Regions from separate parts of the Planococcus dechangensis genome, predicted to be linked through region 2. Evidence: riboswitches for the same ligand, from Rfam matches in the RefSeq annotation. Region 2 holds a riboswitch; the other holds the start of a gene.
What was found. Region 2 has a riboswitch for preQ1 ahead of queC (7-cyano-7-deazaguanine synthase QueC). Riboswitches for the same ligand answer to the same signal wherever they lie in the genome.

Region 1 (4,216 bases), on a different contig from region 2:
TTATATCGATCAGGTCGAATGGCTTGCTGAACGGCTCGGGATGTATGCTGCATACGGCGCCAATCTCAATCAGGCCTCGGATAACAATGAACGGCCGAACCGCCAATACGGCAATGCCACATTAAGCCTCTATCCGATCAAGTATGCAGAAAACCACTTTTTGACACAAGTCGTCACCGAAGTTTACAACAATGAACAACGCGGTGTGCTAGAGGCAGTTATTGAAGTGGATGGAACGTACCTCAAAGTATTAAACACTCATTTGTCGCTGAAAGATGAAGAGCTTGAAGTTAGTGTGCAGGAATTATTGGACATCTCCGGGAAAAGCCATTTTCCAAAAATCATTGCGGGCGATTTCAATGCGCCGCCGTCTCACCGGCATTTGCATTCCTTACACCGTTTGCTGACAGATGTCTTTTTGAAAGCGAAAAATGGCGATGCGAACACTTACCCATCTCCTTACGAAAACAATGAAACCGGTGAATCGTTCCGTCCGATGACAAGGATCGATTATATTTTTGCCGACCATGGATTCGAAGTGCATAGTGCGCAAACGATCGAAACGGCCGCATCGGATCATTTGCCGATTGCAGCGGAGCTTGCATGGACGAAGAAAAACAATCAGGCTGCTGTCTTACTGCCAGTTACACAGCCCTTTAATCAAAAAAACTAATATACGAAATGCCGCCATCCAGGAACGGATGGCGGCATTATTAGTTTTTAGGCTATTGAGCGAAGCTGTTTTGACTTGCAGTTTTCGATCGGCGTGCAAGTTTGACGAGCAAATAAACGAGCGGAGTATCGGCTGCTGCGACGGCCCACTTGAACAAATACTGCGTAAAAACCATCGCCACTAAGGCTGCGAGCGGCATCGTGCCGTAAAATGCGATGGTGATAAAAATGGCGGTGTCAACCAATTGGCTGACCATGGTCGACGCGTTATTACGCAGCCATAGCTTGGATTCGCCATTGCGTGCTTTCAACTTGTGGAATATGGTGACATCCAAGTTTTGGCTAATGAAATAAGATACCAGGCTTGCCAGCGTCACCCGAAACCCGGCGGAGAAAATCGATTCAAACGCTTCTTGGTCCGCGAAAAACGGCGCGGATGGCAAATGGATGGCGGAAAAGATGAACACCAATGCAGCGATTTGAGTGAAAAATCCAGCCATGACCGTCTGGCGCGCCGCTTCTTTGCCGTACACTTCGGCGATCGTATCGGTGATCGGGAATGTAAAGACGTAGACGATGACCGCAGCCGGCAGCACCGCCCATTCACTGATGGAGAACAACTTAACAGCAAGGATATTCGATAAAATGAGAAGACCGACAAAGGCGCCATTCAAATAAAGTAACATGAGCGGATCTCCTTAACGGTTGGTGATCGTTTCCGGGTTCATGTCGTGATTCATCATCCGGTACGTCGCCATTTCTTCGTATTTTGTGCCGGACTTGCCATAATTTGTATATGGATCGATCGACAAACCGCCGCGCGGGGTGAATTTGCCCCATACTTCGATATAGCGCGGGTCGAGCAATTCGATCAAGTCGTTCATGATGATGTTGACGACATCTTCATGGAAATCGCCGTGGTTGCGGAAGCTGAACAAATATAGCTTCAAGGCTTTGCTTTCGACGAGCTTTTTATCGGGGATGAAGCTCAAGTAAATCGTCGCGAAATCCGGCTGGCCGGTTTGCGGGCACAGCGAGGTGAACTCCGGGCAATTAAATTTAACGAAGTAGTCGCGCGTGTGGAGATTGTCGATCGCTTCTAGGATGCCTGGATCGTATTCGAATTTGTAGCGTGTGTTCTGGTTGCCGAGCAAAGACAAATGCTCGAGTGTATCTTCGTTTCTTCCTGCCATATGTGTGGCCTCCTTCAAAATGGCCGACTGGGGGAGAGCTATAAAAAATTCGGACAAACGAAAAGCCGAATCGCATGTGGATTCGGCTTGATTTCAAAATCCATAGTTTTTTATAGAGGGTGGAATGCTATGAACCTCTCCCGTTGCCGGGTTATTTAATTTCCTGCCTTATCGTATAAGATGGACGCGATTCTGTCAATTGTTGGTTTGTTGGAGCTTAGCATCTGCAAGTTGCGGATCATATAGTTAATAAGTTAAGACATGTGAAATGAAAAGAAGTGATTGAAAAAGCTTCCACTTTTCGACTGCGTTTCAGGAGGGCTGCTTGAGGCTCGCAGGATGCGAGTCATGCAACTGATGCGACAGGACGTCGCGCTTTCAGCTGCCCGGGTGTGGGGCGGGTGTTGAGCCAATGTGCGGCAAAGAGCATCGCACATTTGTCTCGCCAGCCCGCGCAGTCCCCCAGGCGTCGTCCCCTTCCACTCCGTCTCTAGTTTTAAAGTGGTGGATAATTTCTTTAATCCATTCAATGTCGAATGGAGAAAAGCATCCTACTTTGTAGCTCAAGTCATCTTGGCTATGAATAAAACCTAATTAGTTCTAATCCACTAACCAGATTTCTAGTTCAGGCACCAATTTGCTAGATACTGCGTCATAGGAAGCGATTCCCCCGCTAGCCGGCAACTCCATAAAGAAGCAGATCTAGCTACACGCACCCCAATCCATGAAATCTCTCAGCCGCCAAGCGCCACGGGTGAGCCGACGCCGGAAGACAGGCGTTCTTCCTGGCTTGCGGCAAGAGGCCAACCCAGAGCAGGGCGGCGACTACCAAAATCAAGCTCAATTAAAGAACAGGAACGATTCCACAAGCAAACCCTCGCTATCCTCACATTCGCCCGATCCGGGAAGCGATTCCCCCGCTAGCCGACAACTCCATAAAGAAGCAGATCTAGCTACGCGCACTCCAATCAATGAAATCTCCCAGCCGCCAAGCGCACACGGGTGAGCCGACGCCGGAAGACAGGCGTTCTTCCTGGCTTGCGGCAAGAGGCCAACCCAAAGCAGGGCGGCGACTACCAAAATCAAGCTCAATTAAAGAACAGGAACGATTCCACAAGCAAACCCTCGCTATCCTCACATTCGCCCGATCCGGGAAGCGATTCCCACACTAGCCGGAAACTTTATATAGAAGCAGATCTATCTACACGCACCCCAATCAATGAAATCTCCAAGCCGCCAAGCGCACACGGGTGAGCCGACGCCGTAAGACAAGCGTCCTTCTTGGCTTGCGGCAAGAGGCCAACCCGAAGCATGGCGGCGAATACTAAAATGAAGCTCAACTAATGAACAGGAACAATTTCACAAGAAAATCCTCGCTATCTTTTTTCCAGCAAATTAAAAAGGCTAGAGACAGAATCTCTAACCTTTCATTATCAATGGAACGGGCACCCTGATTGCACAGTTGTATTCTTCTGTTCATGATAGAACACATTGTCCGGGCGGGCTTTCACTTTCTTCACGTCTTTTAAAATCAAGCGGCTCTTCGGCATCGTCGGCATACGGGACATGTCGTAAGAGAGATCTTGTTCTGGAATGGTATAGTTCAAGTTTTCCGCAAAGTATTTGAAGAACGATTGCATGACCATGACAGTCATCCACTCACCTGCACAGCGGTGTCCGGTATGATGGTCGCCGCCGCCTTGCGGTACGAAGGAGAACGGGCTGCCATCCCATGTACTGAAGCGTTCCGGGATGAATTCGTCGGCGTTGTCCCAAGAATCCGGGTGGCGGTTTGTGCCAAACAAATCGAGGATGACGCGCATATCTTTTTTGAAATGAACGTCCTGCCATACGAAATCCTTTTTGACAATCGCTGCCATGACAGGCGCGAAAGGATAATAACGGCGCACTTCCTGCGCGAAGTTATGGCTGTAGTTGTCTTTATCCGCTTGTAGTTTGCCGCGTGTTTCCGGATGGTCGTTCATCGCCATGACACCGAAAACGATGAAATAGGCTGTCGCAATCATCGGGCGGTAAGCATTGTTCAAGTCGACCGCTGCGGTATTGAGGTCGAGCAATTTGCCATCAGGCGTGCGGTGATGGGCGATGATATAAGCTGCCGTGTAAGGCGGTGGATTGTATTCACCTTTGCGGATTTCTTTGATGATTTTCTTGAGCCACTCTTCATGGAGTTTGCGTGCTTTCATGCCTTCAAGATAGCGACCTTCTGTCAGCCCGAACGAATCGACCATGGTGACGAGCTCCCAAGTCCGTTGCTTGACCTCGCTTTCTTTCATTGGAAGGCCGGCCCAGTGAATCATGGAGCGGGTAAAGATTTCTTCAATCTCATC
Region 2 (4,216 bases):
TATCCCCGATCCGGGAAGTGATGCTTGGCAGTGTCAGCCACAAAGTGGTCAACCATGCAGAATGCCCTGTCCTTGTCGTTAAATAATGGAGCACTGATAAACCTTGGACCGTCTGGTATAATGAACTAGACATGCTGAACGATTAGGCATAATTATTGGAGGATATAAGAATGGTGCAATTGCCGAACTGCCCGATATGCGGTTCTGAATATGCGTACGAAGATGGCGATATGCTCGTCTGCCCAGAATGCGCTCATGAATGGAATCCAAACCTTGAAGAAGTGGAGACTGTACGTGATGCAGTAGGCAACATTCTTAAAGACGGAGATGCAGTGACGGTTATCAAAGATTTGAAAGTGAAAGGCAGTTCAAACACATTAAAAATCGGCACCAAAGTGAAAAGCATCCGTCTGGTTGAAGGCGACCATAACATCGATTGCAAAATCGATGGATTCGGCGCGATGCAGCTGAAATCCGAGTTTGTCAAAAAAGCATAGCCGATTTTGGGTGCATCAAGAAAATAGCAGCAAGCAAAAAGGGTGTTCATCTAATGGATGAACACCCTTTTGCGCTTACACACCGCGTTTGTTGCCCCACAGCAATGTATGAAGCTGTGGCAATACTTTGGCGTCGTTCATGACAGTGGAAGATAGATGCTGGTCGATCAACCATTGGTAACGTTCCAGTAAATGCTGTGTCAGCTTTTCATCGTCGGTAGTCGCTGTATCGTCGTTCCCGACTTGCAAAAAGAACGGAAATGCCGGGTAACGCAAGTGAAGCTGTTCGGCAAAGAAAAAATCCTCTTCGTCGAAGACAACGACTTTTAAGCTGGCTTTGGCTGAAGAAAGTTTTCCAAGCATCGCATCCAGTTTCGAGTAATCTAAAATCATCCCGGAACTGGGTGGCTTGGGAGAAACGGTGACCTCGTCGATTTCCAATAGCCAATCTTGCCAGATGCTTCCTTGCGTTTCGACCGCTGTTTGCCAGCCATTCTCCTGGCATAAGGCGACCAATTCGCCAATGCCTTTGTGAAGCGCCGGATTGCCGCCGGATAAGGTGACATGGGAAAATGCCTGTTTTCCGAGTTCGTCCAGTTGATCGGCAATATCCGGTGCGGTCATCATGACGCTTTTTCCTGTTCCGTCCCACGTAAATTTGGAATCGCACCACGAACAAGAATAATCACAGCCCGCAGTCCGTACGAACATCGTTTTTTGCCCCATGACCATGCCTTCGCCTTGGATTGTCGGGCCAAATATTTCCATTACCGGAATCTTCATAATGACTCCTCCTTCGATGGGCGATAAACGACATAACTTGTCGGGGTTTCCCGGACTATGACCTGGAGGCAGCGCGGCTGGTTGTCGGTCCCGTCGAGCATTTTTTGTGTCATGAGAAATATTTGTTCCGCGAGTTGTTCAGTCGTCGGAAACGTTTCGGTGAATTCGGCGTGGTCATTCAACACCGTATGGTCATAGCGTCTATGGATCAAGTTTTTCAACTCTTTAAAATCGATTAGAAAACCGGTCGCATTCAACTCGTTGCCACCAATCGTGATATTAAGTGTATACGTATGGCCGTGCATGCGCGCACACTGTCCCGCTTGTTCTGCAGGGATATAATGGGCTGCAGAAAAATGCATGTCTTTATTCAATTCAAAGCGAAAAGCGTGTGCGACTGAAGGATAAAATTGCTGCATCATGACTCGTCACCAGCTTTTTCGCCTAAGTATTTAGCTAACCCGTCATTCCGCAGCACGCATGCTGGGCATGTTCCGCATCCTGAAGCGGCTACCCCGTTATAGCAAGTCAATGTTTCGGTTTGGACGAATTTCAAAGCGCCAAGCTCGTCGGACAATTCCCAAACGCCTGCTTTATCGAGCCACATGAGTGGCGTATGGATGATGAATTGCTTGTCCATCGCCAAATTCAAGGTGACATTCAGCGAGCGGATGAATGTATCGCGGCAGTCGGGGTAGCCGCTGAAGTCGGTCTCGCTGACGCCCGTCACCAAATGACGCGCACCGAATGCATCGGCATAGATGGCGGCAAAGGATAAGAACAGAAGATTGCGCCCCGGCACGAATGTCGAAGGCAAGCCGTCCGTTTGGCCCGTTACGGTGATTGAATCGCGCGTCAAGGCGTTAGCGGACAATTGATTGATCAGCCCGAGGTCGAGTACTTGAAGCGTGACGCCGAGTGTTTCGGCAATGCGTTTGGCGTGATCGATTTCTTGGGCATGGCGCTGCCCATAATCGAAAGTGACAGCGAGCACTTCTTGAAATTGTTCAAGTGCCCAAAACAGGCAAGTGGTGCTATCTTGTCCGCCGCTGAATACAACGACAGCTTTTTCATTCTTCATGACTTACAGCTCCTTAGTTTTTTTGAGAGGGAGTTTGCGAACCTCTTTATGAAACAGTTTCCATAATAGCATAATTGAAATACCAATGGCGCTTTTTCGTGTGTAGTAAAGCCATAAAAGGGTATAGATAACTAAAATGGAAGGGGTGGCTGCGAGTGAAAGCGATTGTCATAGATCAGTATGGAGGGAAAGAGCAATTAAAAGAACGGGATGTTGAAACACCATCCATTGCCGAAAATCAAGTGCTTGTCGAAGTGCATGCGACCTCGGTCAATCCGATCGACTGGAAGCTGCGGGAAGGCTACCTAAAAGACATGCTGCCTTGGGAATTTCCGATTATTCTCGGATGGGATGTAGCAGGCGTCGTCCGCGAGATCGGTTCGCAGGTCACTCATTTCCATGTTGGGGACCGCGTGTTTGCCCGGCCAGCGACGACGCGTCAAGGCACCTACGCGGAATTCGTGCCGGTTGATGAAAACTTGCTGGCCCGAATGCCGGAAATCATGAGTTTTGAACAAGGGGCCGCTATTCCACTGACCGGGCTCACGGCTTGGCAATGCCTGGTGGAGATCGGCCATATTAAAAAAGGCGAGAAAGTACTGATCCATGCTGGTGCAGGCGGCGTCGGCAGCATGGCTATCCAAATCGCCAACAGCATCGGCTGTTTTGTAGCGACGACAGCGAGCGATAAAAACGACGAACTGGTCACTTCACTCGGTGCGAATCGCGTTATCGACTATCACGAAGAAGATTTCTCGGAAGTGCTGGAGGATTTCGATTTTGTTTTGGATACGATGGGTGGAGAAACCTTGGAGAAAAGCTATGGCGTATTGAAGCGTGGTGGCAGGCTCGTCAGTATTGCAGGACAGCCGGATGAAACAAAAGCAGAACAATTCGGCATTTCCGTCAACAGCTTCTGGCTGGAGCCGGACGGTGCGCAATTGAGGAAACTCGCTGATTTGTTCATCACTGGGGAAGTGAGGCCGGAGGTGGGCCATGTGTTTCATTTGACGGAACAAGATGTCCGCCAAGCGCATGAATTGAGTGAAACGCACCACGCCAGAGGGAAGATCGTCATCAAGGTGAAAGAAACATAAAAAGCACGCGGCATCAATGGCCGCGTGCTTTTGTTTGTCTTATTCCGGTTTGCCGGAGCGTTCTTCCGAATAATAATCATCCGGTGCATCACTTTGTGCCTGGTCCGTACGTACGACGAGCACATCGCATTTCGCAGAGCGGACAATATGTTCGGATACGCTGCCGATTAGGAAGCGTTCGACAGCATTCAAGCCGGTCGCACCACAAACGATCAAGTCCGCTTCAACTCTTTCTGCAAGTTCACGCGGAATCATCGTTTTCGGAGAACCGTAATCAACGACGATGTTGACTTTTTCAACGCCGCCAGCCTCGGCTTCTTTTTTATAATCCCCGAGCAGGTCTTCAGCAAACTTTTGCGCCCGGTCTGCAATCGAGCGGTCATAGGCTTCGATAGCGGCGAATGAACGGGTATCGATAATATTCACTAAATTCAATGTCGCATGGTTCCGTGTGGCGATGCCGATGGACTTTTTGAAAGCCCATTCCGCTTCTTTAGAACCGTCTACCGCTACCATAATTTGATTATACTTTAATGTCATCTCAGCATTCCTCCTTTGTCTATACTGTAACTTTCGAGGCACATGTGAATTGTTCCTCCCTAATCGATGAAAATTCTTAAAATTTTTATAATTAGTTTTTTGTTAATTATTGTGAAATACTTTTAGATCTTGCATTCTGCGGCTTCGGCTGAAATTCTACCAATAAAAATATATCTCTTTTATAAAGAAAATAAGAGAGCACAATTCAAAAGAATCTG

Region 1: linked by a shared signal. The riboswitch ahead of queF (preQ(1) synthase) and the one ahead of queC (7-cyano-7-deazaguanine synthase QueC) in region 2 are both predicted to bind preQ1.

What each region holds. Positions count from the first base shown of each region.
Region 1 is NZ_JBHSGL010000002.1:288,008-292,223, reverse strand. It holds gene ACFO5U_RS01985 (endonuclease/exonuclease/phosphatase family protein) at 1-673, shown strand, start outside; gene ACFO5U_RS01980 (queuosine precursor transporter) at 726-1,358, opposite strand; gene queF (preQ(1) synthase) at 1,371-1,865, opposite strand; PreQ1 riboswitch class I at 1,962-2,009, opposite strand; gene ACFO5U_RS01970 (cytochrome P450) at 3,299-4,216, opposite strand, start outside.
Region 2 is NZ_JBHSGL010000016.1:75,751-79,966, forward strand. It holds gene ACFO5U_RS16720 (universal stress protein) at 1-86, shown strand, start outside; gene ACFO5U_RS16725 (zinc ribbon domain-containing protein YjdM) at 171-497, shown strand; gene queE (7-carboxy-7-deazaguanine synthase QueE) at 573-1,280, opposite strand; gene queD (6-carboxytetrahydropterin synthase QueD) at 1,277-1,702, opposite strand; gene queC (7-cyano-7-deazaguanine synthase QueC) at 1,699-2,361, opposite strand; PreQ1 riboswitch class I at 2,369-2,412, opposite strand; gene ACFO5U_RS16745 (NADP-dependent oxidoreductase) at 2,517-3,458, shown strand; gene ACFO5U_RS16750 (universal stress protein) at 3,498-3,998, opposite strand.